One region of the Pantoea sp. AS142 genome, then DNA from elsewhere that is predicted to be linked to it. Evidence: predicted binding sites of a transcription regulator. Region 1 holds the regulator's gene; each other region holds the start of a gene.

The links. The regulator CRP, encoded in region 1, controls carbon source genes, mostly activating them, when cyclic AMP is high. The targets are predictions, from matches to a motif close to ATGTGANNNNNNTCACAT.
Region 2: a site for CRP is predicted at 1,750-1,767, ahead of deoC (deoxyribose-phosphate aldolase). Genes of this name have one in related genera too.
Region 3: a site for CRP is predicted at 2,208-2,225, ahead of ompW (outer membrane protein OmpW). Genes of this name have one in related genera too.
Region 4: a site for CRP is predicted at 2,073-2,090, ahead of WFO64_RS06165 (YfcZ/YiiS family protein). Genes of this name have one in related genera too.

Annotation. Positions count from the first base shown of each region.
Region 1 covers NZ_JBBCMO010000006.1:198,822-203,017, reverse strand. The annotation lists gene WFO64_RS13280 (YheU family protein) at 1-211, shown strand, start outside; gene WFO64_RS13275 (phosphoribulokinase) at 273-1,142, shown strand; gene WFO64_RS13270 (OsmC family protein) at 1,473-1,877, opposite strand; gene crp (cAMP-activated global transcriptional regulator CRP) at 2,181-2,813, shown strand; gene WFO64_RS13260 (YccS/YhfK family putative transporter) at 2,871-4,196, shown strand, end outside.
Region 2 covers NZ_JBBCMO010000005.1:103,116-107,311, forward strand. The annotation lists gene WFO64_RS11425 (patatin-like phospholipase family protein) at 1-916, shown strand, start outside; gene WFO64_RS11430 (TatD family hydrolase) at 913-1,710, shown strand; gene deoC (deoxyribose-phosphate aldolase) at 1,960-2,739, shown strand; gene deoA (thymidine phosphorylase) at 2,802-4,130, shown strand.
Region 3 covers NZ_JBBCMO010000007.1:176,287-180,482, forward strand. The annotation lists gene yciA (acyl-CoA thioester hydrolase YciA) at 1-264, opposite strand, end outside; gene WFO64_RS14510 (septation protein A) at 325-864, opposite strand; gene WFO64_RS14515 (YciC family protein) at 916-1,650, opposite strand; gene WFO64_RS14520 (YkgJ family cysteine cluster protein) at 1,678-2,094, opposite strand; gene ompW (outer membrane protein OmpW) at 2,345-2,980, shown strand; gene WFO64_RS14530 (BON domain-containing protein) at 3,029-3,343, opposite strand; gene trpA (tryptophan synthase subunit alpha) at 3,493-4,196, opposite strand, start outside.
Region 4 covers NZ_JBBCMO010000002.1:225,475-229,670, reverse strand. The annotation lists gene fadJ (fatty acid oxidation complex subunit alpha FadJ) at 1-215, opposite strand, end outside; gene fadI (acetyl-CoA C-acyltransferase FadI) at 215-1,525, opposite strand; gene WFO64_RS06165 (YfcZ/YiiS family protein) at 1,684-1,980, opposite strand; gene fadL (long-chain fatty acid transporter FadL) at 2,339-3,622, shown strand; gene mlaA (phospholipid-binding lipoprotein MlaA) at 3,886-4,196, opposite strand, start outside.

The sequences.
Region 1 (4,196 bases):
TCCCTGGCAACAGGTCTCACCTGAGACCCTTGAAAATCTGATTGAAACCTTTGTGCTGCGCGAAGGCACGGACTATGGTGAGCAGGAGCGCAGCCTGCTGGATAAGGTAGCCGATGTGCGACGTCAGCTGGAAAGCGGTGAAGTGGTACTGGTGTGGTCGGAGCTGCACGAATCGGTCAATATCATGCCGCGCAAAGAATTTCGTGGCTGATGCACCCAACACCATTTCATGATAACAATGCCTGTCACCCGACCTCACAGGGAGCTTTTCTATGTCTGCACGTCATCCTATTATCGCGGTGACCGGTTCCAGCGGCGCAGGAACCACCACCACCAGCCTCGCGTTTCGTAAAATCTTTCAGCAACTCGACCTCAATGCAGCGGAGCTGGAAGGTGACAGCTTTCACCGCTTTACCCGCCCTGAAATGGATATGGCGATTCGTAAGGCGCGCGATTTAGGACGTCATGTCAGTTACTTCGGCCCCGAAGCCAATGATTTTGGCCTGCTGGAACAGAGCTTTAGAGAGTATGGTCACAGCGGACAGGGACAGGCGCGTAAATATCTGCACACCTACGATGAAGCGGTACCGTGGAATCAGGTGCCCGGCACCTTTACACCGTGGCAGCCGCTGCCGCAGGACACTGATATTCTCTTCTATGAAGGACTACATGGCGGCGTAGTGACGGCGCAGCATAACGTGGCGGAACAGGTTGATCTGCTGGTCGGCGTGGTGCCGATTGTTAACCTGGAGTGGATTCAGAAGCTGGTGCGGGACACCGGTGAACGCGGTCATTCACGTGAAGCGGTGATGGATTCAGTGGTGCGATCGATGGAAGATTATATCAACTTCATTACCCCACAGTTTTCACGCACCCATATCAACTTTCAGCGCGTCCCAACCGTGGATACCTCGAATCCGTTCGCCGCCCGTGCCATTCCGTCACTGGATGAGAGCTTTGTGGTGATTCACTTTCAGGCGGTGGAAGATATCGACTTCCCCTATCTGCTGGCAATGTTGCAGGGTTCGTTTATCTCGCACATTAATACGCTGGTGGTGCCGGGCGGCAAAATGGGTCTGGCGATGGAGTTGATTATGGGGCCGCTGGTGAAGCGGCTGATGGAAGGTAAACGCATTGAATAAAAGGTCAGAAAGGACCTCATCAGACTAATGCCAATGCCAATGCAGGGTGAGTCTTACAGCAGCGAAAAAGCTTAACACGTGGGGAACCGGGTCTGAGCAGGAAAGCGTCCTGCGCCAGGGGACAAAAACGCCGGGAGCGTTTTTGAACAACGCAAAGCGTTGGCCCGGCTACGGGCGCACCTCAGGGATGAGGTGCGTAATCGCGCGGACCGGAGCGGCCAGGGATTGGCTTAAGCGACGTTTCGATCTGACCCGGTTCACTGCGCAGGCACGGTCTTAAGACTACACGAATCCGTTTTTGCCATTGCCCCTAAAAAGCCCCTCCGACTATTACAGTTCGATCACTTCATAGCTGTGGGTAAGGGTGACGCCTTTACCCAGCATGATGGCAACAGAGCAATACTTTTCAGCAGAAAGATCCACTGCGCGTGAGACCGCTTTATCCTGGAGCGTTTTGCCACTCACAATAAAATGCAGGTTGATGTGCGTAAAGATTCGCGGCGTCTCTTCACGACGTTCTGAGGTCAGTTTTACTTCACAATCAGCCACATCGTTGCGGCCTTTTTGCAGAATTGATACTACGTCAATCGCGCTGCATCCACCCGCCGCCATCAGCACCATCTCCATTGGGCTGGGCGCTTTATCACCCGAATTTCCATCCATCAGTATCTGATGGCCGGATGAGGATTCTCCGAGAAATGTCAACCCTTCTACCCATTTCACTCTTGCCTGCATGATTTTTGCTCCGGAATACGCTGTTTTGTCGCCAGCGTACGCTTTCGCCAGGTAAACAGCAATCCAGAGAAATCCGCCTGTAGCTGAAGCGAGACAACAGAAGACAGTCGACAAAAGCTGTGCTACAAACAGTGCTGAAAATATTTTTCGTCACCCGATGGCGAAGCCGGGAAGAATGATGCGCACTGCGCCTGATGCGGCCCGAATGATTTCCTGAAATGGAAACGCTTAAAGCTTTCACCGCCTGACAGGGAAAACTGCCCCCTGTATTTTGGGCACGATTACAACAGAGGATAATAGCGAATGGTTCTCGGCAAACCGCAAACAGACCCTACACTCGAATGGTTCCTGTCCCATTGCCATATTCACAAGTATCCATCCAAAAGTACGCTGATTCATCAAGGTGAAAAAGCAGAAACGCTCTACTACATCGTGAAAGGTTCCGTCGCGGTTCTGATTAAAGATGAAGAAGGCAAAGAGATGATTCTTTCTTACCTGAATCAGGGCGATTTTATTGGTGAGCTTGGCCTGTTCGAAGAAGGCCAGGAGCGCAGCGCCTGGGTACGTGCGAAAAGCGCGTGTGAAGTGGCGGAGATTTCTTACAAAAAATTCCGTCAACTGATCCAGGTTAACCCCGATATCCTGATGCGACTCTCATCGCAGATGGCGCGTCGCCTTCAGGTGACGTCTGAAAAAGTAGGTAACCTCGCTTTCCTCGACGTGACCGGACGCATTGCACAGACCCTGCTTAACCTGGCGAAGCAGCCAGATGCCATGACGCATCCCGACGGCATGCAAATTAAAATCACTCGTCAGGAAATTGGTCAGATTGTTGGTTGTTCACGTGAAACCGTGGGCCGTATTTTGAAGATGCTTGAAGATCAGAACCTGATTTCCGCACACGGCAAAACCATCGTCGTTTACGGCACCCGCTAATTCCTGTCACCCACGGCGTGATGGCAACATCACGCCGTTATTGTTTGTGTTGAGCCGATGTGGCGTCGAATTATTTACCATCCTGAAGTTAACTATGCCTTGCGGCAAACGCTGGTGCTTTGTCTGCCTGTGGCGCTGGGCTGGCTGGCTGGCGACCTGCAAAAAGGTCTGCTGTTCTCGTTAGTGCCCGCCTGCTGCAATATCGCCGGGCTGGATACGCCGCATAAACGCTTCTTTAAACGTCTGATTGTTGGCGGCAGCTTGTTTGCCCTCGGCAGCTTTCTGATTCAGTGGCTCACCCTGCATGCTATTCCCCTGCCGCTGATCCTGTTCGCCATGCCATTGTTGCTCGGCGTCACCGGGGAGATCAGCCCGCTGCATGGTCGCCTGCTGCCCGGCACCCTTATCGCCGCCATCTTTACCCTGAGCCTGATTGGCCGCATGCCAATCTATGTTCCCCCATTGCTCTATATCGGCGGCACGTTATGGTATGGGCTGTTTAACTGGTTCTGGTTCTGGCTGTGGAAAGAGCAGCCGATGCGCGAAAGCCTGAGCCTGATCTACCGTGAACTGGCTAACTATTGTGACGCCAAATATACCCTGCTGACGCAGCTGACCGATCCGGAAAAGGCGCTACCGCCGCTGCTGGCTCGCCAGCAGAAAGTGGTCGACCTCATCACCACCTGTTATCAGCAGATGCATATGCTGTCGGCAAGCCGCGATCACAGTCATAAACGGCTGACGCGCGCCTTTCAGGTGGCGCTGGATTTGCAGGAGCATATCTCAGTCAGCCTCCATCGGCCGGAAGAGGTGCAGAAGCTGGTCGAGCAGAGCCATGCCGAAGCGGTGATCCGCTGGAATGCCAAAACTATCTCGGCCCGACTGCGGGTGCTGGCGGATAACATTCTCTATCACCAGTTACCCGATCGCTTTGCGATGGATAAACAGCTCGGCGCGCTGGAGAAGATCACCCATCAGCATCCCGACAATCCGGTGGGTAACTTCTGCCTCTACCACTTCAACCGTATCGCGCGGGTGCTGCGCACGCAGAAACCGCTTTATCAGCGCGATCTGATGGCCGACCGTCAGCGCCGACTGCCGCTGTTACCGGCGCTGCGCAGTTACCTCTCGTTTCGCTCGTCGGCACTGCGCACGGCGGGTCGCTTTGCGGTGATGTTGATGCTGGGCAGCGCGCTGGCGCTGTTCTTCAACATCCCCAAACCCTACTGGATCCTGATGACCATTATGTTCGTCAGCCAGAACGGCTATAGCGCCACCCGTGTCCGCATTCAGCACCGGGCGCTGGGCACCTTTGCGGGGCTGGTGATCGCGGCCGCCACGCTACGCCTGGCGGTGCCGGAATCGCTGGTGCTGCTGACCATG
Region 2 (4,196 bases), on a different contig from region 1:
CCAGCGTGCACGATTCAATCCTTTTCAGTTGATGCTCGGCACTTCTGCCGGCGCACAAAATCTCTCTGCCTTTATCTGTGGCCAGCCTGGCTATGCCCGTCGTGTCATTACCCGCTATACCACCAGTAAGCTCTTTTTTGATCCGCTGCGCTTTGTGCGTGGGGGCAATCTGATTGATCTCGACTGGCTGATCGATATCACCCGCACTGAATTTCCGCTGGCAATGAGCAGCGCGGAACAGTGGTTCTCTAGTGGCCGCGAATTTTATATGTGTGCCTGCCGCAGCGACGACTACACACCCGGTTATTTCAACCCCACCGCCGACAACTGGTTGGATCTGATTAAAGCCTCCAGTGCCATTCCCGGTTTTTACCGGCTGGGGGTCAATCTGGAAGGGATCAGTTATCTCGATGGGGGCATCAGCGATGCGATTCCGGTGCGTGAAGCCGCCCGCCGCGGTGCCGATACCATTGTCGTGATCCGCACGGTGCCATCGCAGATGTTCTATACCCCAAAATGGTTTAAACGGATGGAGCGGTGGATCAGCACCGGGGCACTGCAGCCGATGATTAACGTGCTGAATAAGCATGAACAGAGCTATCGGGAAATTCAGCAGTTCATTGAGAATCCCCCCGATGATTTGCGCATTATTGAAATCTTTCCGCCGCATGCACTGGCCAGCAGTGCGTTGGGTAGCCGCATCACCTCGCTGAATCAGGATTATCATCTGGGACGGCGCTGCGGTCGCTATTTCCTCGCCACGCTGGGCCAGTGGCTGATCGATGCAGAACCAATGACCTCAGCGCGCATCGTCAGGCCGCCAGCGCCGGTAGCCAACGCATTCGATACCCGACAGATCATCACGCCGCCGCTGGCGGACAATGATGCTGATTACGATAAAGGATCGCTGGCATGACGTTTATTGACACACACTGCCACTTTGATTTTCCCCCGTTTGAAGGGGATATTCCTGCCAGCCTGGCGCGCGCTGCTGAGGCTGGCGTGGAAAAGATCATCGTCCCGGCAATCGATGCCAGCCGCTTCGGGCGGGTCTGTGCGCTGGCAGCGGCACATCCGGCGCTCTATGCTGCGCTGGGGCTCCATCCGATCGTGATCGAAAATCATCAGGAGATGCACCTCGACCAGCTGGAAACCCTACTGCAACAGCGACCGCGTAAGCTGGTGGCGATCGGCGAGATCGGGCTGGACCTCTATCGCGACGACCCGCAGTTTGATAAGCAGCAACGCTTTCTTGAGGCGCAGCTTAAACTGGCAAAGCGTTATCAGCTGCCGGTGATCCTGCATTCGCGCCGAACCCATGACAAGCTGGCGCAGATTCTGCGTCGTCATGATCTGCCACGTCGTGGCGTGGTGCATGGTTTCGCCGGGAGCCTGCAGCAGGCGCAGGCCTTTGTTAAGCTGGGTTATGCGATTGGCATCGGCGGCACCATTACCTATGAACGCGCCAGCAAAACCCGTCAGACCGTGGCACAGCTGCCGCTCTCTTCGCTGCTGCTGGAAACCGACGCACCCGACATGCCGTTGCAGGGCTTTCAGGGCCAGCCAAACCGTCCAGAGCGGGCGCGTCAGGTGTGGGAAGTACTGTGCAGTCTGCGTGAAGAGTCACCTGATAAAATTGCCGATGCGCTGTGGCACAACAGCCAGCAATTGTTTCAGCTCAATCCCGCTTTCCCGGCGCGACGTAACTGACTGGCCCTATCCCGGGCGATCTACACCGATTACGCCTTAATGTGATAATGTTAACATTGCGCTGGCTGGCCTATAATGGCCAGCAGATAGTGTCATATGTGACATTAGTCACAGTGTCCGTGGTATTATTTCACTAATCTCTTATTCTTATGTGACTTCTCGCGCATAATAGGCCGCTTCACAGTGTTATTATTATAACATTCCGCCGGCGAGCCGGTGGGTTAGCACCCCGATTCCCTGGAGAGCCTCATGACTGATATCAAGCACCTTGCCCTGCGTGCCCTGAAACTGATGGATTTAACCACCCTGAATGACGACGACACCGACGCCAAAGTGGTCGCCCTGTGTCATCAGGCCAAATCCCCGGCAGGCAACACCGCCGCCATCTGTATCTATCCACGTTTTATTCCGATTGCACGTAAAACGCTGCGTGAACAGGGTACCCCGGAGATCCGCATCGCCACGGTGACTAACTTCCCGCACGGCAATGACGACATCGACATTGCGCTGGCAGAAACCCGCGCCGCCATCGCCTACGGTGCTGATGAAGTGGATGTGGTGTTCCCGTATCGCGCGCTGATCGCTGGTAACAGCCAGGTCGGTTTCGATCTGGTGAAAGCCTGTAAAACTGCCTGTGCCGAAGCGGACGTGCTGCTGAAAGTGATCATCGAAACCGGTAAACTCAAGCAGGAAGCGCTGATCCGTCAGGCCTCTGAAATGGCTATTGATGCCGGTGCCGATTTCATCAAAACCTCAACCGGTAAAGTGCCGGTTAACGCCACGCCTGAAGTTGCGCAGATCATGATGAACGTGATCCGTGATAAAGGCGTCAGTCAACAGGTTGGCTTTAAACCTGCGGGCGGCGTGCGCACCGCTAAGGATGCCGCGATCTATCTGCAAATGGCGGAAGAGACGCTGGGTGTCGAATGGGCCGATGCGCGTCATTTCCGTTTTGGTGCATCCAGCTTGCTGGCGAGCCTGCTTAATACCCTGGGTCATGACAGCGACACCAGCAAAGCGGGTTACTGATCCCTCAGGCGGTCGCTGACCGTCTGTTCCCCATCCTGATTTCCCTGAACCAGGGGGCGACTTTGTTTCTGCCACAAGAAATTATTCGCAAAAAACGTGACGGCCATGCGCTGACTGAAGAGGAGATTCGCTTCTTCGTCAACGGTGTGCGTGATAACACCGTCTCGGAAGGTCAGATTGCCGCGCTGGCGATGACCATCTATTTCCACGACCTGACGCTGCCTGAGCGGGTCGCGCTGACCATGGCGATGCGTGATTCCGGTACGGTGCTTAACTGGAAGTCACTCAACCTTAATGGACCGCTGGTGGATAAGCACTCGACCGGCGGTGTCGGCGATGTCACTTCGCTGATGTTAGGGCCGATGGTCGCCGCCTGTGGCGGATATGTGCCGATGATCTCTGGTCGTGGCCTGGGCCATACTGGCGGCACGCTGGATAAACTGGAAGCGATTCCGGGCTTCGAGATCTTCCCCAGCGATGACCGTTTCCGCGAGATAATCAGGCAGGTCGGTGTGGCGATTATCGGTCAGACCCACTCGCTAGCCCCGGCGGATAAGCGCTTCTACGCCACGCGTGACATCACCGCCACCGTCGATTCCATTCCACTGATTACCGCCTCTATTCTTGCGAAGAAGCTGGCAGAAGGGCTGGATGCGCTGGTGATGGATGTCAAAGTGGGTTCCGGTGCATTTATGCCAACCTATGAAGCGTCAGAAAGTCTGGCGCAGTCGATTGTTGGCGTTGCCAGCGGCGCAGGCTGCCGGACGACCGCACTGCTGACTGATATGAATCAGGTTCTCGCCTCTTCAGCCGGTAACGCGCTGGAAGTGCGAGAAGCGGTGCGCTTCCTCACTGGTGAACAGCGCAATCCGCGCCTGCTGGAAGTGACGCTGGCGCTCTGCAGCGAAATGCTGATCTCCGGCCAACTGGCCGCCAGCGATACCGACGCGCGTCAAAAGCTGATGATGGTGCTGGATAACGGCAAGGCTGCCGACGTGTTTGGTCGCATGATCGCCGCCCAGCAGGGACCCGCTGATTTCGTTGAACGCTATGACACTTATCTGCCCGCGCCAATGCTGAGCAAACCGGTCTATGCCGACCAGCCAGGTATCGTCAGTAGCATGGATACTCGTGCGTTGGGTCTGGCTGTGGTGGCAATGGGGGGCGGGCGTCAGCGTGCCAGCGACAGCATTGACTATAGCGTCGGCCTGAGCGAGATGATCACGCTGGGCGAACGTGCCGATGCGCAGCGTCCGCTGGCGATCATTCACGCCAATAGTGAAGACAAATGGCAGCAGGCCGCCGCTGCGGTCAAAGCCGCGCTGGTGCTGGGTGATTCCGCCCCGGCTGAGATGCCGGTTGTCTATCGCCGTGTGAGCGCTATCAGCTAACTGACCAGTAACCGGTGCCAGCCGCGATGCATTCGGGTATACTGATCTGATCGCTTTTTTTTGACT
Region 3 (4,196 bases), on a different contig from region 1:
CATGGAACTGTTGCCGGTACGGATACAGCTCGCATGGCAGCTCACTACATCGCCCACCGCCACCGGCTTCAGAAATGACATGCCGTCAACACGCACCGTCACAACGCGCCCTTCAGCGATCTCTTTCGCCAGGATAGCGCCGCCCATGTCCATCTGTGACATCAGCCAGCCACCAAAAATATCGCCGTTGGCGTTGGTGTCTGCTGGCATGGCGAGCGTACGCAGCACCATTTCGCCTTGCGGCAATTTATGTTTTTCGCCCATCGCGTCCACTTTTTATGCAGGTAAATGCTAAAAAAATGCCCGGCGTACCGGGCAGAGTAATTATTTTTGTTCCTGCTGCGGCATCTGTCGCCAGATGTAAAGCCCGCTAAGCAGGGTAAACAGTAAGGTCAGACCGGAGAGACCGAACACTTTAAAGTTAACCCAAAACGCCTGAGATAACCAAAAGGCGACATAGATATTCACCAGGCCGCAAATCAGAAAAAACAGCGCCCAGGCGATGTTTAGCCGACGCCAGACCGCGTCAGGCAGCTGAAGCTCTTTGCCGAGCATGCGCTGAATCAGCGTTTGCTGCATAAACCACTGGCTGTAGAGCAGGGCTGCGGCAAACAGGCTGTAGATGACCGTGACTTTCCACTTAATGAACTCATCGTTGTGGAACACCAGCGTCAGGGTGCCAAAGACGGCCACCAGTACAAAGGTGAAAATCGTCATTTTTTCCAGCTTTCGATAGAGCACCCAGCTGACGACCAGGGCCAGGCCAGTGGCGACAATCAATGCGCCAGAGGCAACAAAAATGTCATACAGCTTGTAGAAGATGAAAAAGACCACCAGGGGGAGAAAGTCGAGTAGCTGCTTCATAGTTTTTCCATTCAGAGTTGGCTGCGAATGTGCCCGAAGGCACACCGACAATCAACGTAACAGCATATAGAGCCGATAAAGATAGATGATCAACATTGCCGAAACCACATTCCCTGCCGCGGTGAAAATCACCGACGAGACATTGAGCGGTAATACCGTCAGCGAAGAGAAGAACAGCATCACCACCACTTTGGCCAGCAGCCAGAGTAGAATGGCAGGTGCAATCAGCTTCACATTCTTCCACGCCATCCGCATGCTGGCCCGCATGGCAGCAAAGACACCCATTTTTTCACTGGCCACCATCACCGGTGCCAGTGACAGCAGAATCGTCAGTATAATGCCTGGCACCACCAGCACCATAAAGCCCAGTTGCGCCACCAGCGTCATCAGGAAGGTGAGCAGTAACAGCTTTGGCAACAGCGGCGCGGACGCACCAATGGCACGCAACGCACTCACACGCTGGCCGGAAGAGACCATCGGGATCAGATAGAGCATTCCGCCAAGCAGCAGCGTATTACCCATCAGCGCAGCAAAAGTGCTGGCCGCAGAGGCACGCAGCAATACCTGCTGCTGTTCCGGAGACATATTCTGCACTATCTCAAACAACGAACTGGCGCTATCGTCACCTTGCTGCAGGAGGGCCATCTGATCGGCACCCGGCGTCAGCACATGCACCAGCATGACGGTGATAAAAGCGGTCAGCAGCGACATCAACAGCAATGTAGCCAGTTGATGTCGCGCAAAATTTCCTGTGTCACGGTATAACGAGCTTGCCGTGATAGACATGTACACTCCTTGGAAGAACCGGGTTAATCAACCCGGCGATTGTACATGTTCTGGCTGCTCGCGGGCACCCGCTGTGGCATAACTTTCTGTCATGACAGGTAAAGAGGGAGAAAAAAGGGCGGGAAGACCATACCGGGCGCGGGCGCGATCGCAGGCTTCATTGTGGATACCCCCTTCGCCCGACATCGAAAATTCCCGACAGGGCGTCGGACGTTGTTCATAAATTCCGCAGGAGACACAGCCCCCAATATTGCCCTCGAGAGCCACGCAGCGGGGCGCGCGATCGTTCGTACCCCGCATATTGCGCATTAACAGGCTGAGCGGTTCGGTTAATGCGGTCGGCACAGGGCCGCCTGCATCATCGGCTTCAGCCCAGTAAAATGAGACGCGGAAATGGGCGCAGCAGGCGCCACAGCTGACACAAGGGTTAGATATTTCACTCATTTGATCACCCGCCCCTCCCAGGGCATCGAACCAAAATCACCAGAGAAGATAAGCAAAATAGGCCCGGCGAAATTATTCAGCAAGGGGAATTTTGCGGCGCCAGCATGCGTCGAAATTGATCTAAATCAATTCATTGTTTTTTAAGTAATTTATCTAAAGGGTACAGAGTGCAATTTTCTGTAAATCACGTTAAATATTTGCCAGCAAAAAAGCGATGACGTTTGCGACATTAACATTAAGCAAAGGAGTGATGATGAAACTGGCAAAATGCGCGATGCTGCTGGCTCTGGCTTTCCCCCAGCTGTCGATGGCCCACGAAGCGGGCGACTTCTTTATGCGTGCGGGCAGTGCCACCGTCCGGCCCACCGAGGGTTCCGATAATGTGTTAGGGATGGGCGAGTTCAGCGCATCCAACGACACGCAGTTGGGCCTCACCTTTACGTATATGGCAACGGACAACATTGGTGTCGAATTACTGGCCGCCACACCTTTCCGTCACAAAGTGGGCCTGGGCCCGACCGGCACACTGGCCACAGTGCGCCAGTTACCGCCGACGCTGATGGCGCAGTACTACTTCTTTGACAGCAAAAGCAAGGCGCGTCCTTACGTAGGCGTGGGTATCAACTACACCACCTTTTACGATGCCGATTTCAATCAAACGGGCCGCGATGCGGGCCTGACCGATCTCAGCGTCAAGGATTCCTGGGGTGTAGCGGGTCAGGTCGGTCTGGATTACCAGATTAACCGCGACTGGATGCTGAATGCCTCGGTGTGGTACATGGATATTGATACCGAAGTGAAGTTTAAAGCGGGTGGCGAACAGCAGAACATCAATATGCGTATCGACCCCTGGGTGTTCTTCTTTGGCGCGGGTTACCGTTTCTGATGAGAAAAAGGCCGCTAAATCAGCGGCCTTTTTTTGTCTGTTAAGACATTATTTGATCTGCATATTGTTTACCACGGACTTCACGCCCGGCACGCTGCGCGTAACCTGAACGGCATGATTAGCCATCTGTGGTGATGAAACAAAACCGCTCAGCTGAACTTTACCTTTAAAGGTTTCTACGTTGATTTCAGTTGATTTCAGCGAGTCATCTTTCAGCAGTTCACCTTTAACTTTTGTGGTCACCACGGTGTCATCAATGTAGCCACCGGTTCCCTCTTTGGTTGAGGTTGGCGCACAGGCGCTCAGTGTCAGCGCAACCACGCCCGCCAGTACAGCACCTGTCAGCAGTTTAACGAATTTCATTGCATTCTCTCCCTGTCACAAAATTTATGCGGCGTTACCGTAACGGCGCATTGTCATTGTGGTGCAGATATTGCAAAAAGGGCAAATAGCGGAATCAAAAAAAAGGAAACAAATCATGCCTTATCGCGCGATAAGGCATGTTGGCAGCATTAACGGCTGGCAGCTTTGAGACGGCTGACAAAATTCTTCAGTTCACTCAGCATCACCTCAGGTTCTGCGTGATGTTTTTCAATGATTCGGACAATCGCCGATCCTGAAATTGCGCCCGCTGCACCCGCAGAAATTGCTTCCTTAACCTGTTCAGGCTCCGAGATACCAAAGCCCTGCAGCGGCGGGGCCGCGTGGTTTTCACGCAGCTTGTCGATCAGATGCTGCAACGGCAGGCTGGCACGGTTTTCAGCGCCGGTGACACCAGCGCGCGACAGCAGATAGGTGTAACCCCGACCATGCGAAGCGATCTCACGCAGCAGCTCATCGCTGGCATTAGGCGGGCATATAAAGATAGGCGCTACGCCATAACGCAGGGCTGCCTGACGGAAGGGCGCAGACTCTTCCACCGGCACATCCGCCACCAGCACCGAATCCACACCCGCTTCAGCACATCGGGCATAGAACGCATCCACGCCGTTGGTGAAGACCAGATTGGCGTACATCAGCAATCCAATCGGCAGATCAGGATATTTACGGCGGATAGTCGCCAGCATTTCAAAACACTGGCTGATGCTGGTGCCTGCCGCAAAGGCGCGCAACGTCGCGTTCTGGATGGTCGGGCCATCCGCCAGAGGATCGGAGAAGGGAATACCCAGCTCCAGCGCATCCGCGCCACCTTCAACCAGGGCGTCAATTACGCGCA
Region 4 (4,196 bases), on a different contig from region 1:
ATGCTGATATCCGCGCCCGCGATAAAGTTGTCAGCTTTACCGGAAATCAACACCAGGCCAGCCAGTTGCGGGTCGCGCCGCGCTTCCGCAATGATGGCGGTGATCTGCCCGGCAAACTCCGCTTTCAGGGTGTTCATCCTCTCGCCGGGTACATCAATAGTAATGATGCCGACATGATCCAGTCGCATCTTCAGATGAAAAGCATTCTGCTCCATTATTCGGCCTCCAGAACCATTGCCGCACCCAGACCACCCGCCGCGCAGGCTGTGACCAGTCCTAACCCACCACCGCGACGGCGTAATTCATTCAGCGTCTGGGTGATCATGCGCGCGCCCGTAGCGGCAAAAGGATGACCATAGGCGATTGAACCGCCCAGTACGTTAAAACGCTCCTCGTTCACTTCGCCCAGCGCATGTGGACGGTTCAGCACCTCACGGGCAAAGCGCTCGTCGCGAAACAGTTGCAGGTTGCTCAGCGTCTGGGCAGCAAAAGCTTCATGCATATCAATCAGCGTCAGATCGGCCAGGGTAATGCCGGCACGATCGAGTGCCAGCGGTGAGGCGTAAGCCGGGCCCAATAACATATCCTGCTGCACACCAATGGCGGTAAAGGCGTAGCTGCGGAGATAGCCCAGCGGCCTGACGCCCAGTTCGCAGGCGCGTCCTTCGCGCATCAGAATGACTGCGGCAGCGCCATCGGTGAGTGGCGTGCTGTTGGCCGCGGTGACGCTGCCGTGCTGGCGATCAAACGCCGGCCGCAGTCGGGCGTAATCTTCCGCTTTAGCGTTCATACGCACGTTATTGTCCTGATCGAGGGTATTTTTCCACGGCGGTATAAATGCCGCCATCACTTCCTGATTCAGTACCCCGGATTGCCAGGCTCTGGCGGCATGCTGATGGGAGCGCAGCGCCAGCGCATCCTGTGCTTCACGGGTGATACCATGACTCTTCGCCATCTGCTCCGCCGTGTCGCCCATGCGCAGGCCCGTCGAATACTCCGCCACCGCCGGGGGAACCGGCAGCAAATCGCGCGGACGCAGATGTCGCAGGATCTGCAGTTTTTGTCCAAGGCTGCGGGCTTTATTGAGATCCACCAGCGCACGGGCCAGCGTTTTACTGACCCCAATCGGCAGCACTGACGAGGAGTCCGCACCACCGGCGATGCCAGCAGAAATAGTGCCAGCCAGCAGACTTTCTGCCACATTCGCCACTGCCTGAAAACTGGTGGCGCAGGCACGGCTGACGCTGTAGGCGTCGGTATGCACATCAAGTCCGCTGCTTAATACAATTTCACGCGCAATGTTCGGCGCTTCCGGCATTTGTACCACCTGCCCAAAGACCAGTTGTTCGATCACGTCAGGCGGCAGTTCACTGCGCGCCATTAATTCGCTGACTACCATGCGTCCCAACTCAATGGCCGGGATGCCATGAAAGCCGGTCGCCTGGCGCAAAAAAGGGGTGCGTAACCCATGGGTTATTGCGATGCGTTCACCATCACGCGTCAGCAGCGGCTGCGCTTTGCTCATTGTTCTCACCTGTGGCTGGGACTGTGGCATCATTGCCTAAAGAGGTCTGACCTGATCAGTGTTAACCACAAGCGGTTGAGCCGCCAATGCCGGAAAGGAAAAAGTGCGAAGGGAAACACGAAAATGAAAAACGCCGCATCGAAGCGGCGTAGTCGGACTTAACGCAAACCGAGCTGAAAAATCATGGTTTCAGCCTGGCAGCTGAACGTGAAATCGATATCCAGCTGCACACCCTGATTCACTTCGCTGAAGCGTGATTCAATCATGCAGGGTTCTGATTCAACCTCGCGGACACGTTCGGTCAGCTGCGCTAATTTAGCTTCAGCATCGGCACGCTGAGCAAACCACTCCGACCAGCTGGCAGTGCAATCGGTGTTATCCATTACCGTGCCTACATCAACACAACAACAGGCTGCGGTTTCGGTCGCACTGCATTTTTTAATGGCATCAGTCATTTCATTCTCCTGACCAGCAATCTGGTGGTTTGAGCGATTTTATGCCCGGAATTTTACCTGCTCGCTTAAAGATGCGCCACGCACATGGCGCTAAGTGACGAATATCACAATAAAAATTGATCCAGAACAAACTGGAATGGGTATGCTGTGCAGAATCAGGTCCGTTTTGTTATGCAGATCGAATTTTAAGCGATCAAACCTGAAATATTTTAAAAACAATATTGCAACTTGCACACAGGTCGGACCTATACTCTCCGCACTGGTCTGATATGTGCGCTTTACATCAGTCCCTACAATCCGCCGTCCTTTGTTACGCGACGTTATAGCGTTAAATAATAATTCATATGAGGTTGTGGTCATGAACCATAAAAACCTGTTTGCAAAGTCAGCCGTGGCGGCTGCAGTGGCGCTTGTCTCTTCACACGTTTACGCAGCTGGGTTTCAGTTAAATGAATTCTCTACGATTGGTTTAGGTCGCGCATATTCAGGCGAAGGGGCAATGGGCGATACGGCAGCATCAGCCAGCCGTAACCCGGCGACAATGGCATTAATGGATCGCCCGGAATTTTCCATTGGGGCGGTTTATATTGCGCCGGATGTAAACATCAGTGGTCGCAGTCCCAGCGGACGCAGCCTGGATGCCGATAATATTGCCCCGAATCAGTGGGTTCCCAATATTCATTACGTCCAGCCCATCAACGATCAGTGGTGGATTGGTGCGTCTGCAACGTCAAACTATGGCTTAGCAACAGAGTTTAATAATGGCTATACCGCAGGGGGTTACGGCGGTAAAACCGACCTGGTGACCGGCAATTTTAATCTCAGCACCGCCTGGCGTTTTAATGAACATTTTAGTGCTGGTGTCGGTTTTGATGCGGTTTACGCCAAAGCCAAAATTGAACGCTATGCCGGTGAGTCCGGCGCGAGGCTGGGGGTTCCGGCTGATACGCAGGTTGCCCATCTGAAAGGCGATGAGTGGGGCTACGGCTGGAATGCCGGCATCCTTTATGAAGTGGATGACAATAACCGCTTTGGCTTTACCTATCGTTCGGAAGTGAAAGTCGACTTTGATGGCGATTACAAAAGTAGCCTTTCTTCCCGGCTGAATGCGGTGAATAACCCGGAAGTGTCAGGTATACCTTTTGGCACCAATGGCACCACCGTTCCAGGCGCGTTAACCCTGAATCTGCCAGAGATGTGGGAAGTGTCGGGCTGGCATAGAGTGGCACCGCAGTGGGCGGTTCACTACAGTATGGCTTACACCAGCTGGAGCCAGTTCCAGGAGCTGAAAGCCACGGGCGCTAACGGTCAGACGCTATTTTATAAAGACGAAAGCTTCCATGACGCTTACCGCATTGCACTGGGCACGACCTATTCCTACGACAAGAACTGGACGTTCCGTACCGGTATTGCGTTTGATGATAGCCCGGTACCGGCCGATAAGCGTTCTATCTCCATCCCTGATCAGGATCGTTTATGGCTGAGTGCCGGGACATCCTATGCGTTCAACGATGATGCTTCCGTCGATTTGGGCATCTCTTATATGCACGGACAGAAAGTGACGGTAAAAGAAGGCCCCTATACCTTTACCTCTGAAGGTAAGGCCTGGCTCTACGGCGCGAACTTTAACTATAAGTTCTGATTGGATGGCGAGCTCAAAAAAGGCGACTCAGGTGAGTCGCCTTTTTTACTGGCCGTGGTTGAATCTGCACCGGTTAGCGATGAGACGGACGCTGTCCAGAGAACAGGGTCAGATCAGGCAGATGCACAACAGCCAGCCCTCGCCGCGATGCTTTCGGACTCTTTACCTGTAACCGTCGTTTTAAGCTTATTTATTGCGGCCAGACCTGGTTTGCAGGTTTCTGCGGTCTGACAAGGCGCGCCGCACAATCTGGATTTCTGCACTTATTGAGCGTCGATATCCTTCAGGTCATCCTGAATCGCTGCCGCGTTTGGATTTTCTTCCGGCTTGAGCTTGCCGCCACGCGCCAGGAAGTCGTGACGCTGGAAGTAGGCGTTACGGATAAAGGCATACGGATCGCTCTGCTGTTTCAGGATCGCATCGGAATCCAGCAACTGCGCGCGGGTCTCGATCCCTTCTAGCGTCCATTTACCGATCGACATCGGCCAGGTCAACCAGCCGAGGATCGGATAGAGCGTATCAACGTAGTCGCCACCATCCTGTCGTACCGTAAAGCTGCCGTAAGCAGGCAGTT